3 regions of the Streptomyces sp. NPDC002032 genome follow, and region 2 is predicted to be linked to each of the others. Evidence: riboswitches for the same ligand, from Rfam matches in the RefSeq annotation. Region 2 holds a riboswitch; each other region holds the start of a gene.
What was found. A riboswitch is a leader RNA that binds a small molecule or an ion and turns the genes downstream of it on or off. The one in region 2 is predicted to bind cobalamin.
Positions count from the first base shown of each region.

Region 1: another riboswitch for cobalamin. It lies ahead of cobN (cobaltochelatase subunit CobN); the one in region 2 lies ahead of ACFYYT_RS05895 (ribonucleoside-diphosphate reductase subunit alpha).
Region 3: another riboswitch for cobalamin. It lies ahead of ACFYYT_RS06925 (energy-coupling factor ABC transporter permease); the one in region 2 lies ahead of ACFYYT_RS05895 (ribonucleoside-diphosphate reductase subunit alpha).

Region 1 is NZ_JBIASM010000026.1:38,090-43,667, reverse strand. It holds gene cobG (precorrin-3B synthase) at 1-1,086, opposite strand, end outside; cobalamin riboswitch at 1,520-1,675, shown strand; gene cobN (cobaltochelatase subunit CobN) at 1,709-5,335, shown strand; gene ACFYYT_RS34365 (hypothetical protein) at 5,488-5,578, shown strand, end outside.
Region 2 is NZ_JBIASM010000002.1:380,063-385,640, reverse strand. It holds gene ACFYYT_RS05910 (carbon starvation CstA family protein) at 1-2,067, shown strand, start outside; gene ACFYYT_RS05905 (YbdD/YjiX family protein) at 2,064-2,261, shown strand; gene ACFYYT_RS05900 (GNAT family N-acetyltransferase) at 2,361-2,855, shown strand; cobalamin riboswitch at 2,913-3,043, shown strand; gene ACFYYT_RS05895 (ribonucleoside-diphosphate reductase subunit alpha) at 3,190-5,578, shown strand, end outside.
Region 3 is NZ_JBIASM010000002.1:617,992-623,569, reverse strand. It holds gene ACFYYT_RS06950 (APC family permease) at 1-455, shown strand, start outside; gene ACFYYT_RS06945 (L-serine ammonia-lyase) at 586-1,968, shown strand; gene ACFYYT_RS06940 (SsgA family sporulation/cell division regulator) at 2,445-2,852, shown strand; gene ACFYYT_RS06935 (hypothetical protein) at 2,929-3,468, shown strand; gene ACFYYT_RS06930 (flavodoxin family protein) at 3,529-4,263, opposite strand; cobalamin riboswitch at 4,539-4,732, shown strand; gene ACFYYT_RS06925 (energy-coupling factor ABC transporter permease) at 4,760-5,473, shown strand; gene ACFYYT_RS06920 (energy-coupling factor ABC transporter substrate-binding protein) at 5,479-5,578, shown strand, end outside.

The DNA.
Region 1 (5,578 bases), on a different contig from region 2:
GCGTACCAGGGCCCGTGCGTCGGCGCGTACGTCGGCCCGCGACTTGGCACAACCGGGCGTTCCCGTACAGGCGGTGACGGACCGCCAGGGATCCGCCGGGTCGGTGACGAGCCCGGCGTCGGCGAGAACCCCCAGCGCCCGGGCGGCCGCCTGCCCGGTCAGCCCGGGGACGACGACCCCGCGCCAGGGCGTCAGCCGCAGCCGGCCGCTCAGCCCGGCCAGGGTCCGCCACTGCGCGCTGTCGAGGCGTCCGAGCGGCGCGAGCACGGACAGCGCGGCGCGCCCGTCCGCGCCGGTTACGCGTCCGGGTTCGGGGCCGTCCCCGGGCGGGGGCACGGGCGCGCCCTCGATCCGGCCGACGATGCCGCGGGCCGCCAGGCAGTCCTGCAACCCGGCCGGATCCAGGGCGTGTTCGGGGGGCAGTTCGCTCACCCGCCAGGCCCGGGTGCCGGCGGCCCGGGCGGCGTCCAGGAAGTGGCGGGCGGCGAGGAGGGCGGCCCGGGGGGCGTCGTGCGCGGCGACGCGGACCCCCTGGCGCGCGCCGGCCGTCGACACCAGGGCCCCGCCGTCGGGGCGGGCGACCACGACGACGTCCCCGGCGAGGGCGGCCACGTCCCCGCGGCCGTCGTCGAGGGCGAACAGGAAGCGTCCCGAGAGCCCGGCCGCGGCCGGATCCGCGCACAGCAGCCCGTCCAGCTCCGCGACCCAGCCCGACACGTCCGGCCGGCCGGATCCGTCGAGGCCGGTCAGCGGGGAGACGACGATGTTGCGGACCCGCTCGTGGGAGGGGGCGGGGAGCAGCCCGGCCCGCTCCAGCACCGCGGCCAGCTCCCCGCCGCAGCCCGCGCCGAGTCCGCGCAGCTGCGCGTTGCCGCGGGAGGTGAGGTCGATGTGGCCGTCGCCGAGCCGGTCCGCGGCATCGGCCAGCAGCAGTGCGGCGGCGCCGTCGAGGAGCCCGCCGGGGATCCGCACGCGCGCCAGGTACCCGTCGTCCGCCGCGTGCAGGCGCAGGGCGCCGGGGCAGGCGTCACCGCGTTCCCGTATGACGGGTTCGTCCCGCGACACGGCGGAAGGGGGCTGGGGCATGGCCGCGAGCATACCCACGTTTGCCCACCCCCGGCCTGTGTCCGACGCCACCCTCCCCGGCCCCCGCCACCGGAGCGACGGCCGCCCCCGGACGCCCCCTCGCGCGGGGCGGACCCCGCCCCCACCGGCGTTTGCCGCCCGGCCCCGGGGGCAGAGTCCCGACGCCCCCCGACCCGGACCACCCCCGCCCGGACGCCCACCACCCGGCCACTCAGCTCCGAACCACCACCGACGGGTCCCACCCCGCGTACGCCCCACCACCGGCCCGAACCACCGCAGCCCCGAACCACCACCGGCCCGGACCGCCCCGCCCCGCCCCCCGCCCCGCTCCCGGCCAGGGACACCGCACCAGAGCGCCCCCCGTCCGAACCACCAACGGCCCGGACCAGCACCGTCTCCGGCCACCCCCACTCCCGGCCAGGGACGACGCCGCCTAGGATGACCTTCCGACGGGCCACTCGGCCCGTCATCGCCGAGGACGGCGACATGGGAGGAAGCCCGGTGCGATTCCGGCGCGGTCCCGCCACTGTGAACCCCGCGGAGCGATCGGCGGGGTGAGTCAGGAACTCCCGTCGTCCTCACTGCCCGGGGCGCGGAAACCCCGAGGAAGGCCTGCCGCCGCATGATCCTGCTGCTGTCGACGTCCGACACCGATCTGCTCAGCGCTCGCGCCGCGAACACGGCGGACGGCCCCGTCCCGTACCGGTTCGCGAACCCCTCCCGCCTCCCCCTCGACGACCTCCCCGGTCTCCTCGACGGCGTCGACCTGGTCGTCGTACGCCTCCTCGGCGGCCTCCGCGCCTGGCAGGAGGGCCTCGACCTGCTGCTGGCCGCCGGCCAGACCCGCCCGGTCGTCGTCCTGACCGGCGAACAGGCCCCGGACGCCCAGCTGATGGAGGCCTCCACCGTCCCCATCGGCATCGCCGCCGAGGCGCACGGCTACCTCGCGCACGGCGGCCCCGCCAACCTCGGCCAGCTGGCCCGCTTCCTCTCGGACACCGTGCTGCTCACCGGCCACGGCTTCGAGCCCCCGGCCGCCTCCGCCACCTGGGGCCACCTGGACCGCCCGGCCTCCGCGGCGGACGGCGACGGCCCGCGCGTCGCGCTGCTCTACTACCGCGCGCACCAGATGAGCGGCAACACCGCCTTCGTGCACGCCCTCTGCGACGCCGTCGAGGCCAAGGGCGGCAGGCCCCTCCCCCTCTACGTCTCCTCCCTGCGCACGCCGGAGCCGGAACTGCTGGCCGAGCTGGCGGGGGTCGACGCGGTCGTCACCACCGTCCTGGCCGCCGGCGGCACCCGCCCGGCCACCGCCTCCGCCGGCGGGGACGACGAGTCCTGGGACGCGGGCGCCCTCGCCTCGCTCGGCGTGCCGATCCTCCAGGCGCTGTGCCTGACCGGCTCGCGCGAGACCTGGGAGGAGAACGACGAGGGACTCTCCCCCCTCGACGCCGCCACCCAGGTCGCGGTCCCGGAGTTCGACGGCCGCCTGATCACGGTGCCGTTCTCCTTCAAGGAGATCGACGAGGACGGCCTGCCCGCCTACGTCGCCGACCCCGAGCGGGCCGCCCGCGTCGCCGGCATCGCGGTGCGCCACGCCCGGCTGCGCCACATCGACCGCCGCGACAAGAAGATCGCGCTGGTCCTGTCCGCGTACCCCACCAAGCACTCCCGCATCGGCAACGCGGTCGGCCTCGACACCCCGGCCAGCGCCGTGGAACTGCTGCGCACGCTCATCGCGGGCGGCTACGACTTCGGCCCGGCGGACGGCATCCCCGGCCTGGTCTCGGGCGACGGCGACGAGCTGATCCGCGCCCTGATCGAGGCCGGCGGCCACGACCAGGACTGGCTGACGGAGGAGCAGCTGGCCCGCAACCCGGTCCGCATCCCGGCGGCCGACTACCGCCGCTGGTTCGCCGAACTCCCCGCCGAACTGCGCGGCAGCGTCGAGGAGCACTGGGGCGAGGCCCCCGGCAACATGTTCGTGGACCGCTCCTCGAACCCCGAGGGCGACATCGTGCTGGCGGCGCTGCGCCGCGGGAACCTCCTGATCCTCATCCAGCCGCCGCGCGGCTTCGGCGAGAACCCGATCGCGATCTACCACGATCCGGACCTGCCGCCCTCGCACCACTACCTGGCCGCGTACCGCTGGATCCAGGCGCGCGCGGAGGACGGCGGCTTCGGCGCCGACGCGATGATCCACCTGGGCAAGCACGGCAACCTCGAATGGCTGCCGGGCAAGAACGCCGGCCTCTCCGCCTCCTGCGCCCCGGACGCCGCCCTCGGCGACCTCCCCCTGATCTACCCCTTCCTCGTCAACGACCCCGGCGAGGGCACCCAGGCCAAGCGCCGCGTGCACGCCACCCTGGTCGACCACCTCGTGCCGCCGATGGCGCGCGCCGAGTCGTACGGGGACATCGCCCGCCTGGAACAGCACCTGGACGAGTACGCGCAGATCAGCGCGATGGACCCGTCGAAGCTCCCGGCGATCCGCGCGCAGATCTGGACGCTGATCCAGGCAGCGAAGCTCGACCACGACCTCGGGCTCGAAGAGCGCCCGGACGACGACGGCTTCGACGACTTCCTGCTCCACGTCGACGGCTGGCTGTGCGAGGTCAAGGACGCGCAGATCCGCGACGGCCTGCACGTCCTCGGCGGCGCCCCGACCGGCGAGGCCCGCGTCAACCTGGTCCTCGCGATCCTGCGCGCCCGCCAGATCTGGGGCGGTACGACGGCCCTGCCGGGCCTGCGCGAGGCCCTCGGCCTGGACGAGTCCGCCGCCACCCGCACCGCGGCCGACGAGGTCGAGGCGACGGCCCGCGCCCTGGTCGGGGCGATGGAGGACGCGGACTGGTCCCCGGCGGCGGTCGCCACGGTCGCGGCGGGCCACCCGGCGCAGGTCGCGGACGTCCTGGCCTTCGCCGCCCGCGAGGTCGTCCCGCGGCTGGCGGGCACGACGGACGAGATCGCCCACGTGGTCAGCGCCCTGGACGGCTCGTTCGTGCCGGCCGGCCCGTCCGGCTCCCCGCTCCGCGGCCTGGTCAACGTCCTGCCGACCGGCCGCAACTTCTACTCGGTCGACCCCAAGGCCGTCCCCTCCCGCCTGGCGTGGGAGACGGGCCAGGCCCTGGCGGACTCCCTCCTGACCCGCTACCGCACCGACAACGGCGGCGAGTGGCCCGCCTCGGTGGGCCTGTCCCTGTGGGGCACGAGCGCGATGCGCACCTCCGGCGACGACGTGGCCGAGGCCCTCGCGCTGCTGGGCGTCCGCCCGGTCTGGGACGAGGCCTCGCGCCGCGTCACGGGCATCGAGGCGATCCCGCCCGCCGAACTCGGCCGCCCCCGCATCGATGTGACGCTCCGCATCTCGGGCTTCTTCCGCGATGCCTTCCCGCACGTCATCGGCCTCCTGGACGACGCGGTCCGGCTGGCGGCGTCGCTGGACGAGCCCGCCGCGCAGAACCACGTACGCGCCCATGCCCAGGCGGACCTGGCCGAGCACGGCGACGAGCGCCGCGCGACGACCCGTATCTTCGGCTCGCGCCCGGGCACGTACGGCGCGGGCATCCTCCAGCTGATCGACTCCCGCGACTGGCGCACCGACGCCGACCTGGCGGAGGTCTACACGGTGTGGGGCGGCTACGCCTACGGCCGCGGCCTGGAGGGCCGCCCGGCCCGCACCGAGATGGAGACGGCGTACAAGCGCATCACGGTGGCGGCGAAGAACACCGACACCCGCGAGCACGACATCGCCGACTCCGACGACTACTTCCAGTACCACGGCGGCATGGTGGCCACGGTCCGCGCCCTGCGCGGCACGGCCCCCGAGGCCTACATCGGCGACTCGACCCGCCCCGAGACGGTCAAGACCCGCACCCTGGTCGAGGAGACGTCCCGCGTCTTCCGGGCCCGCGTGGTCAACCCGAAGTGGATCGAGGCGATGCGCCGCCACGGCTACAAGGGCGCCTTCGAGCTGGCGGCGACGGTCGACTACCTCTTCGGCTACGACGCGACGACGGGCGTGGTCGCGGACTGGATGTACGACAAGCTGACGGAGACGTACGTCCTGGACCCGGCCAACCGCGCCTTCCTGGAGCAGGCCAACCCCTGGGCCCTGCACGGCATCGCGGAACGCCTCCTGGAAGCCGAGTCCCGCGGCATGTGGGAGAAGCCGGACCCCCAGATCCTCGAATCCCTGCGCCAGGTCTACCTGGACACGGAAGGCAACCTGGAGGGCGACTCCGAGTAACCGTCGCCGCGTCCCACCGCGGATGCCCCCGCCCCCTTTTTCCGGGGGCGGGGGCATCCGCCGTCTCCGGGAGTTCACGATCAAGGGCCGTCCGGGCTCTTACTCCGTGAGGGTCCGCACCGGACCGCCGCTCCCAGGGGAAGGGGACACCGATGGACACCACGTCCACGGTCATCGCCATCGGATCGCTCGTCATCGCGGCTTCGCGCACCCTGCTGGCCCTGTGGCTGAGGCTGCGCTGGC
Region 2 (5,578 bases):
GAGATCTCGGCCGCCTGGCTGCTCGCCGCCGCACTGGGCTCGTACGCCATCGGGTACCGCTTCTACGCGCGCTTCATCTCGGACCGCGTCCTGAAGCTGGACAAGACCCGGGCCACCCCCGCCGAACGCCTCGACAACGGTGTCGACTTCCACCCCACCGACCGGCGCGTGCTCTTCGGCCACCACTTCGCCGCCGTCGCCGGCGCCGGCCCGCTCGTCGGCCCGGTGCTCGCCGCGCAGATGGGATACCTGCCGGGCACCATCTGGATCGTCGCGGGCGTGATCTTCGCCGGCGCCGTCCAGGACATGGTGACGCTCTTCTTCTCCACCCGCCGCGACGGCCGTTCGCTCGGCCAGATGGCCCGCGACGAGATCGGCCCGGTCGGCGGAGCGGCCGCCCTGCTGGCCGTCTTCGTCATCATGATCATCCTGCTGGCCGTGCTCGCCCTCGTCATCGTGGGCGCGCTGGCGCACTCGCCGTGGGGCGTCTTCTCCATCGGCATGACCATCCCGATCGCCCTCTTCATGGGCGTCTACCTGCGCGTCCTGCGACCGGGCCGGGTCACCGAGGTCTCCGTCATCGGCGTCGCCCTGCTGCTCCTCGCGATCGTGGCGGGCGGCTGGGTCGCCGAGTCCTCCTGGGCGGAGTTCTTCACCCTGGAGAAGGAGACGCTGGTCATCTGGATGGTCGCGTACGGGTTCATCGCCTCGGTGCTGCCGGTGTGGCTGCTGCTCGCCCCGCGCGACTACCTCTCCACCTTCATGAAGGTGGGCACCATCGGCCTGATGGCGGTCGGCGTGGTCATCGCGATGCCGACGCTGCGGATGCCCTCGGTCACCGACTTCGCCGCGCGCGGCGACGGCCCGGTCTTCGCCGGCTCGATGTTCCCCTTCGTCTTCATCACCATCGCGTGCGGGGCGCTGTCGGGCTTCCACGCGCTGGTCGCCTCCGGCACCACCCCGAAGATGATCCAGAAGGAGACCCAGGTCCGGGTCATCGGCTACGGCGCGATGCTCACCGAGTCGTTCGTCGCCATCATGGCCGTGATCGCCGCGTGCATCATCGAGCCCGGCCTCTTCTTCGCGGTCAACTCCCCCGCCGGCGTCATCGGCACCACCGTGCAGACCGCCTCCGAGGCCGTCACCCACTTGGGCTTCGCCATCAGCCCCGAAGCCCTCGCCCAAGCCGCGAAGGACGTCGAGGAGACCAGCCTGCTGTCCCGTACGGGTGGTGCGCCGACCTTCGCACTCGGAATGTCGGACATCTTCTCCTCCGTGATCGGCGGGTCCGGGATGAAGGCGTTCTGGTACCACTTCGCCATCATGTTCGAGGCGCTCTTCATCCTGACCACGGTCGACGCGGGCACCCGCGTCGGGCGCTTCATGCTCCAGGACACCCTGGGCAACGTGCACAAGTCCTTCAAGGACGTCAGCTGGAAGCCGGGCGTCTGGGCCGCGAGCGCGATCGTGGTCGGCGGCTGGGGCTACTTCCTGTGGGTCGGCGTCAAGGACCCGCTGGGCGGCATCAACCAGCTCTTCCCGCTGTTCGGCATCGCGAACCAGCTGCTCGCCGCCGTGGCCCTCGCCGTCTGCACCACGCTGCTGGTGAAGTCGGGCCGGCTCAAGTGGGCCTGGATCACGGCGGTCCCGCTCGCGTGGGACGTGGCCGTCACCCTCACCGCCAGCTACCAGAAGGTCTTCTCCGATGACGTGAAGGTCGGCTTCTTCGCGCAGCGCGACAAGTACCAGGGCGGCATCGACGCCGGGAAGGTGCTGCCACCCGCCAAGAGCATGGACGACATGCACACCGTGGTCACCAACGCCACGGTCGACGGCGTCCTGTCGGTGCTGTTCGCCGTGCTGATCCTCATCGTGCTGGCGGACGCGGCCCGGACCTGCCTGCGGGCCGTCGCCGACCCGGGCTCGGTCAGGCTCTCCGAGGTGCCGTGGTCCGAGTCGAGGATCGTCGCCCCGGCCGGACTGCTCGCCACCCCCGAGGAGAAGGCCGAGCTCGCCGCGGCCGGTCTCGACGGCGGCGGCGGCCGGGTCGTGGAGCCAGTCCGGTGAGCCGCGTCCGCGGGGCGCTGGCGAAGGCGCGTTACTACGTACGGGAGTTCTCGGGCGAGGCCGCGTACGACCGCTACGTCGCCCACGCCCGCTCCCACGACCCGGACGCCGAGGTGCTGACCCGGCGGGCCTTCGAACGGGCCCGTACGGACTCCCGGGAGGCGGACCCCCGCGAGGGCTTCCGCTGCTGCTGAGCACACCGTCCCGCGCGCGGCGAAGGGCCGCCCCGCCCTCCCCCTCCGGGAGGCGGGGCGGCCCTTCGCGCGGAACGACGGGGGTGCACACTCGGGGCCATGGACATCGAGATCCGGGCGGCCCTGCCCGCCGAATACGAAGAGCTGGGCGAGATCACCGCACGCGCGTACGTGGGCGACGGACTCCTCGCCTCCGACGCGGCCTTCTACGCCGGCGTCCTGCGCGACGTGGCCCGGCGGGCCGCCGACGGCGAGGTGCTGGTGGCCGTCGCCGAGGACACCCTGCTGGGCGGTGTGACCTTCGCCCCACCCGGCAGCCCGCTCGCCGACATCGCCGGGCCCGCCGAGGCCGAGTTCCGGATGCTGGCCGTAGCCCGCGAGGCCCGCGGACGCGGCGCCGGCGAGGCCCTGGTGCGGGCCTGCCTGGCCCGCGCCCGCGAGCTGGAGGGGGTCACGCACCTGGTGCTCTCCACCCAGCGGGACATGAGGGCGGCCCAGCGGATCTACGCGCGGCTCGGCTTCATCCGTACGCCGGAACGCGACTGGGCCCCCGTCCCGGGACTGACGCTGCTCACGTACCGAGTGGAGCTGTGACACCACGCTGAGCAAGGCCCGACACAACATGTGGGGGCTACCGCAGCGGGCCGCCCCCACATGTATGCTCATGCCTGCTGTCGCCGCAGGGGAATCCGGTGCGAATCCGGAACTGTCCCGCAACGGTATGAAGTGCACCCATTCGTGCTTCGCAAGTCCGAGGACCTGCCGACAGCGCACCCGGCTCGACCGAACCGGGTGCCGACCACGTCCGGGCCTCGCGGTTGGGCCGGTGGACGCCATGCGGTGGGGTACGCGTACCCGCCATGCCCGCATGCGCCCGCTCGCGCCCCGCCCCACCGATGACCGGGCCGAGCGAGGGAGAGCTCCCCCCGTGACCATCGCGCCCGCCGCACCGCGCGCCGAGTCCGACCAGCCCGCAGCCGCATCCGAGGCCGGGGGCCCCGGGGCCGCGCTGCTGCGCACCCTCACCGAGCTGACGGCCGACCTCCCCGACACCGACCCGGGCCGGGTCGCCGCCGCCGCCCTGCGCGGCCGCAGCTCCGTCGCGGACGAGGCCGAACTGCGCGGGCTGGCCACCGAGGCCGCCGCGGGCCTGATCTCCGAGGACCCGGCGTACTCCCGCCTCGCCGCCCGCCTGCTCACGCTGGCCGTGGCCGAAGAGGCCGCGGGCCAGGGGGCCGTCTCCTTCGCCGAGTCCGTCGCCGTCGGCCACCGCGAGGGCCTGATCGCCGACCGCACCGCCGAGTTCGTCGCCCTGCACGCCGCCCGGCTCGACGCCCTGGTGGAGCACGCGCTCGCCGAGGGCGCGGACGACCGCTTCGGCTTCTTCGGCCTGCGCACCCTGCACAGCCGCTACCTGCTGCGCCACCCCCTCACCCGTCAGGTGATCGAGACCCCGCAGTACTTCATGCTGCGCGTGGCGTGCGGCCTCGCGGATCACACTGCGCTTGATTCAACGAGTGTCCAGGCCGTCGAGGAAGTGGCCTCGCTCTACCGGCTGATGAGCCGCCTCGACTACCTGCCGTCCTCCCCCACGCTCTTCAACTCCGGCACCCGCCACCCGCAGATGTCCTCCTGCTACCTGCTGGACTCCCCGCTGGACGAGCTGGACTCGATCTACGACCGCTACCACCAGGTCGCCCGCCTCTCCAAGCACGCCGGCGGCATCGGTCTGTCGTACTCCCGCATCCGCGCCCGCGGTTCGCTGATCCGCGGCACCAACGGCCACTCCAACGGCATCGTGCCGTTCCTCAAGACCCTCGACGCCTCCGTCGCCGCCGTGAACCAGGGCGGCCGCCGCAAGGGTGCCGCCGCCGTCTACCTGGAGACCTGGCACGCGGACATCGAGGAGTTCCTGGAGCTGCGCGACAACACCGGCGAGGACCAGCGCCGTACGCACAACCTCAACCTCGCCCACTGGGTGCCGGACGAGTTCATGCGCCGCGTGAACGCCGACGGCCAGTGGTCGCTGTTCTCCCCGGCCGACGTGCCCGAGCTGGTCGACCTGTGGGGCGACGCGTTCGACGCCGCCTACCGCAAGGCCGAGGCGGACGGCCTGGCCCGCAAGACCATGCCCGCCCGCGACCTGTACGGCCGGATGATGCGCACCCTCGCGCAGACCGGCCAGGGGTGGATGACCTTCAAGGACGCCTCCAACCGCACGGCGAACCAGACCGCCGAGCCGGGCACGGTCGTCCACTCCTCCAACCTCTGCACCGAGATCATCGAGGTCACCAACGACGGCGAGACTGCCGTCTGCAACCTCGGTTCGGTCAACATGGGCGCCTTCGTGGTGGACGGGCAGATCGACTGGGAGCGCCTGGACGAGACCGTCCGCACCGCGGTGACCTTCCTCGACCGCGTCGTGGACATCAACTTCTACCCGACCGAGCAGGCGGGCCGCTCCAACTCCCGCTGGCGGCCGGTGGGTCTGGGCGCGATGGGCCTCCAGGACGTCTTCTTCAAGCTGAAGATGCCCTTCGACTCCCCCGAGGCGAAGGCCCTGTCCACCAAGCTCTCCGAGCGCATCATGCTGGCCGCGTACGAGGCCTCCTGCGACCTCGCCGAGCGCAGCGGCCCCCTCCCGGCCTGGGAGCAGACCCGCACCGCCCGCGGCGTCCTGCACCCCGACCACTACGACGTCGAGCTGAACTGGCCCGAGCGCTGGGACGCCCTGCGCGCCCGGATCGCGAAGACCGGCATGCGCAACTCCCTGCTGCTCGCCATCGCCCCGACGGCGACCATCGCCTCCATCGCGGGCGTGTACGAGTGCATCGAGCCGCAGGTCTCCAACCTCTTCAAGCGCGAGACGCTCAGCGGCGAGTTCCTCCAGGTCAACGGCTACCTGGTGGAGGAGCTCAAGAAGCTCGGCGTGTGGGACGCGCAGACCCGCGAGGCGCTGCGCGAATCCAGCGGCTCCGTCCAGGGCTTCGGCTGGATCCCGGCCGAGGTGCGCGAGCTGTACCGCACGGCGTGGGAGATCCCGCAGCGCGGTCTGATCGACATGGCGGCGGCCCGTACGCCGTTCCTCGACCAGGCGCAGTCGCTGAACCTGTTCCTGGAGACGCCCACCATCGGCAAGCTCAGCTCGATGTACGCGTACGCCTGGAAGCAGGGTCTGAAGACCACGTACTACCTGCGCTCGCGCCCGGCGACGAAGATCGCCCGCGCCGCCTCCGGCAGCGCCGTGCCGGCCGCCGCCACCCCCCTCCCCCAGGCCGTCGACGCCGACGCCCTGGCCTGCTCCCTTGAGAACCCCG
Region 3 (5,578 bases), 240 kb from region 2:
CCCGCCCCTTCCGGCTGCCCGCCGCGAAGCTCCTGTGCCCCCTGACCTTCGTCTTCGCCGCCTGCGCCCTGTACTGGTCGAAGTGGCCCAACACCGGCATCGTCACCGCCCTGACCCTGCTGGCCGCCCCGGTCGCCGCGCTGGTCCTGTTCCGCAAGGGCGTGAAGGACCTGGGCCGCCAGTTCGCCCCCGCCTGGTGGATCGTCTTCTTCCTGGGGGCCCTGTCCCTGCTGTCCCACCTCGGCTCCACCGACTTCGGCGGCCGCGGCGTGCTCCCCGGGGGCGCCGACATCGCCCTGGTGGCCGCCATGGCGCTCGTTACGTACTTCTGGGCCGTACGGGCCGGCGTCCGGGCCCACCACGCGGGCCTGCCCGGCCCGGACCCGGTCCTGGACGGCTCCGAAGGCCCTGACAACGGCTCCACGGCACCGGAGCGCGAGCTGACCCACGTCTGACCGACCCGTCCGGGAGCCGAACCGTTCACCTGTACGCGTTACGCTCGACTGCCGGACAAAATCCGCAGATCAACCCCTGATCACCACCCCTGCCCCCTCCCCACCCACGAGCAGACAAGGGAGTCCGCCAGTGGCCATCTCCGTCTTCGACCTCTTCTCCATCGGTATCGGCCCGTCCTCCTCCCACACGGTCGGCCCGATGCGGGCGGCGCGCATGTTCGTGATGCGGCTGAAGAAGGACGGTGTCCTCGCCCAGACCGCGTCCGTGCGCGCCGAGCTCTTCGGCTCGCTCGGCGCGACCGGCCACGGCCACGGCACCCCCAAGGCCGTCCTGCTCGGCCTGGAGGGGCACTCCCCCCGCACGGTGAACGTGGAGACCGCCGACGCCGAGGTGGAGCGCATCCGCCGGAGCGGCCGCCTGCGCCTGCTGGGCGCGGAGATAGGCGAGGTCCACGAGATCGCCTTCGACGAGCCGAACCAGCTGATCCTGCACCGCCGCCGCTCGCTGCCGTACCACGCGAACGGCATGACGCTCTTCGCCTACGACGAGTCCGGCACCCCGCTGCTGGAGAAGACCTACTACTCGGTCGGCGGCGGCTTCGTCGTGGACGAGGACGCGGTCGGCGAGGACCGGATCAAGCTCGACGACACCGTGCTGAAGTACCCCTTCCGCTCGGGCGACGAGATGCTGCGCCTCGCCAATGAGACCGGCCTGTCGATCTCCTCCCTGATGCTGGAGAACGAGAAGGCCTGGCGCACCGAGGAGGAGATCCGCGAGGGCCTCCTGGAGATCTGGCGGGTCATGCAGGCCTGCGTCTCGCGGGGCATGTCCCGCGAGGGCATCCTCCCCGGCGGGCTGCGGGTCAAGCGCCGGGCCGCGGGGACCGCCCGCCAGCTGCGCGCCGAGGGCGACCCGCAGGCGCACGCCATGGAGTGGGCGACGCTGTACGCGATGGCCGTGAACGAGGAGAACGCGGCGGGCGGCCGGGTCGTCACCGCGCCCACCAACGGCGCCGCGGGCATCATCCCGGCGGTCCTGCACTACTACATGAACTTCGTGCCGGGCGCGGACGAGGACGGTGTGGTCCGCTTCCTCCTCTCGGCGGGCGCGATCGGCATGCTCTTCAAGGAGAACGCCTCGATCTCGGGCGCCGAGGTCGGCTGCCAGGGCGAGGTCGGCTCGGCCTGCTCGATGGCGGCAGGCGCCCTCGCCGAGGTGCTGGGCGGCACCCCCGAGCAGGTGGAGAACGCGGCCGAGATCGGCATGGAGCACAACCTCGGCCTGACCTGCGACCCGGTCGGCGGCCTCGTCCAGATCCCCTGCATCGAGCGCAACGGCATGGCCGCGGTGAAGGCCGTCACGGCCGCCAAGATGGCGATGCGCGGCGACGGCAGCCACAAGGTCTCCCTCGACAAGGTCATCAAGACCATGAAGGAGACCGGCGCCGACATGAAGGTCAAGTACAAGGAGACCGCGCGCGGCGGTCTCGCGGTCAACGTCATCGAGTGCTGACCCCCGCTCCGGCCGCTTTGCTCCCGAGTGGGCGAACTCCTCACCGGTTCGATGTTTGAACCGAGTTGATCACGCTTGCGAGGGAACAAGGCGGTCTGGGCACTCGCCGAGATCCTGGGCAGCGGAGCCGGCGGCAGCAACCTCGGCAACTCCTCCATCGCGCGGCCTGCCGCCGCAGGCCCCCCCGAGCCCGCTCTCCCCCCGAGGGCGGGCTCGTCCGCGTCCCGGCTACGATCGGGCACGCGGACGCACCGCATCCGGCGCCAAGTGCGGCTTTACCGTGGACCGTTGAGGGGTGCGAGCCGCCCGTCGCGGCTGCGGGCCGGGCTCGCCGGGACCGCGCGAGGGTCCCGGAATCGGGCCGAGCGGCCCGCCCGGCTCGGGACCTTCGGCCCCGGGGAGTGCCGGATGCGTCGGCTAGCGTGCCCGAAGGGGGGCACGTGAAGGCCCACCGCGCGAAGAGAGGCAGAGCCACCATGGCCACCACCGAACACCGCGTCCTGCCGTTGCGGCTGGAGGCCGCACCGCTGTCCGTCCCCCTGACCGGCGCCTTCGTCTACCGCACGGACCGGCCGTACGAGCTGGCCGTCGACTTCCGCGGCGCCGGGACGCACCTCGCCCGCTGGGTCTTCTCGCGGGAGCTGCTCCTGGACGGGCAGACCTGCGGCACGGGCGAGGGCGACATACAGGTGTGGCCGCTGCGCCGGGGCACCGAACCGCGCGTGTTCCTCGCCTTCAGCAACGGCGCGCAGAGCTGTGTGGTCTCCGCCCGCGCCAAGGACGTGCGGGAGCTGTGCCGGCGGATGACCGAGCTGGTCCCGCGCGGGCAGGAGCGCCGCCACTACGACCTGGACGCGGAGCTGAGCGCGCTGCTGGCGCACTGAGGGAACCGCCCGGCCCCCCGCGGTGTCCTTCCCGGTGACAGGCCAGTCCCCGTCTCACGAGAATCGGGGGGACGTCATGCGTCACCCGTACCGCACGCGCCGCCGCCGGACCGTGGCCCTGGCCACGGGCGTCCTGCTCACCGCCGGGCTCGCGCTCTGCGCGCCCGCCTCGGCCGCCGCCGCCTCCGGCCCGGCCGCCACCCCATCGGCCCGCTCCCAGACCCCGCTCGTCGTGAACGCCCGCTGGGGCGGTCACTGCACGTACGACCGGATCGTCATCGACCTCCAGGGCGCCGCCCCGCCGGTCACCGTCACTCCCGTCTCCCAGCTGGTCTACGACGGGTCCGGCAAGCCCGTCCCGCTGCCCGGGACGTACTTCCTGGAGATCCGCCTGCACCCCGCCGCCGGGCACGACGACGCGGGCCAGAACGTCTACCAGGGCCCCAAGCTCCAGAAGATCCAGCTCAGCAAGCTCAAGGGCCTCGCCCTGACGGGCGACTACGAGGGGTACGTGACCTTCGGCGCCGCCTTCGACACCCAGCCGGTCTTCACCACCAGCGTCCTGCACTCACCCGAGCGGTACGTGGTGGACGTCGCGCACCCCGCCACCTGCTGAACCGGGACGGCGGCCGCTCCGCGCCCCTGGCGGCCCGGAGCGGCCCGGAGCGGCCCCGCCCTAGCGGTGTTCGGGGTTGGGGAAGTCGAAACGGCAGCCCGCGTCCCACAGGGAGCGCTGGTTGCCGTGCGCGGGGAAGCCGCCGGCGCGCTTGAGGAGCGCGGCCAGGTGCATCAGGTTCCAGGACATGAAGGTCGTGTTGCGGTTGGTGAAGTCGTTCTCCGGACCGCCCGACCCCGGGTCCAGGTACGAGGGACCGGGCCCGGCCTCGCCGATCCAGCCCGCGTCGGCCTGCGGCGGGATCGCGTAGCCGAGGTGCTGGAGGCTGTAGAGGACGTTCATCGCGCAGTGCTTGACGCCGTCCTCGTTGCCGGTGATCAGCGCTCCGCCGACCCGTCCGTAGTAGGCGTACTGGCCCCGGTCGTTCAGCAGCGAGGAGCAGGCGTAGAGCCGCTCGATGACCTGCTTCATCACGGAGCTGTTGTCCCCGAGCCAGATCGGGCCGCAGAGCACGAGGATGTCGGCGTCCATGATCTGGCTGTAGAGGACCGGCCACTGGTCGCTCTCCCAGCCGTGTTCGGTCATGTCGGGCCAGACGCCGGTGGCGATGTCGTGGTCGACGGCCCGGATCAGTGAGGTCCGGGCTCCGGCCGCCTCCATGACGGCGCGGCTCCTGGCGATCAGGCCCTCGGTGTTGCTGGTCTCGGGCGAGCGTTTGAGGGTGCAGTTGACGTAGACGGCGGAGAGGTCCGGGTAGGCGAAGGACCCGGCGGGCGCGGAGGAGTCGGCTGGCACGCCTCCCAGCCTCGCCCGGGGTCGCGGGGGGCGCCAGCGGGGCGCGCCCGTCCGGGCCACGGCCCCGGAGGCAGAGCTCCTCGCGGCCGGGAGCGGAACGGTGTGGCCGGCTGGGACAGCCGGCCGTCGGGGGGCACAGGTGGGCGGAACTCCCTTTTCGGGCGGGATGGTTGGAGCGGATCGTGGCGCCGGAAACACAGCGGGTGACCATCAAGCGGAATGCGGCGGCCCGCCCGGCGGGGCCGGGGCGGGTTGTTACCGGTCCGTGCGGGCGACTAGGGTCAGCGGGCCTTGGTGTTCGGGAAACCGGTGCAAAACCGGTGCGGCCCTCGCCACTGTGATCGGGAAGTCCGGCTCCACTCCTGCGGGAAGCCACTGGGCCCGCGCGGGAGACCGCAGGGGCCCGGGAAGGCGGAGACAGGGCATCAACCCGTGAGCCAGGAGACCGGCCGGGGCGCGTCGTCCATCCACGAGGTGCTGGAGAGGTCTCCCAACCATGCATATAGCCGAGGGGTTCCTGCCCCCCTTGCACGCGGCCGCCTGGGGCGTCGCGTCCGCCCCGTTCGTCGTCCACGGTGTCCGCGCCCTCACCCGCGAGGTGAAGGCCAACCCGGAGAGCACCCTGCTGCTCGGCGCGTCCGGCGCGTTCACCTTCGTGCTGTCCGCGCTCAAGATTCCCTCGGTGACGGGCAGTTGCTCGCACCCGACCGGGACCGGACTCGGGGCCATCCTGTTCCGGCCGCCGATCATGGCGGTGCTGGGCACGATCACCCTGCTCTTCCAGGCCCTGCTGCTCGCGCACGGCGGGCTCACCACGCTCGGCGCGAACGTGTTCTCGATGGCCATCGCCGGCCCCTGGGCCGGCTACGCCGCGTACCGGCTGCTGCGCAAGTGCGGCGCGCCGCTGATGGTGACCGTCTTCGCCGGGGCGTTCGTCGCCGACCTCGTCACCTACTGCGTGACCTCCGTCCAGCTGGCGCTCGCCTTCCCCGACCCGGCCAGTGGGTTCCCGGGCGCGCTGGAGAAGTTCGCGGGCATCTTCGCCCTGACCCAGATCCCGCTCGCGGTGAGCGAGGGGCTGCTGACCGTCCTCGTGATGCGGCTGCTGATGCAGTCCAGCAAGTCCGACCTGGTCCGGCTCGGGGTCGCCAAGCTGACCGGCACCGGCGCGGCGCAGCAGGCCGCGACGCGGCAGGGGGCGGCGCTCTGATGGCGATGACCCGGAACGCGAAGATCAACACCCTGCTGCTGCTCGTGGTGGCGGCGCTGGCCGTGCTCCCGCTCGCGCTGGGGCTCGGCGACGGCAAGAAGGAGC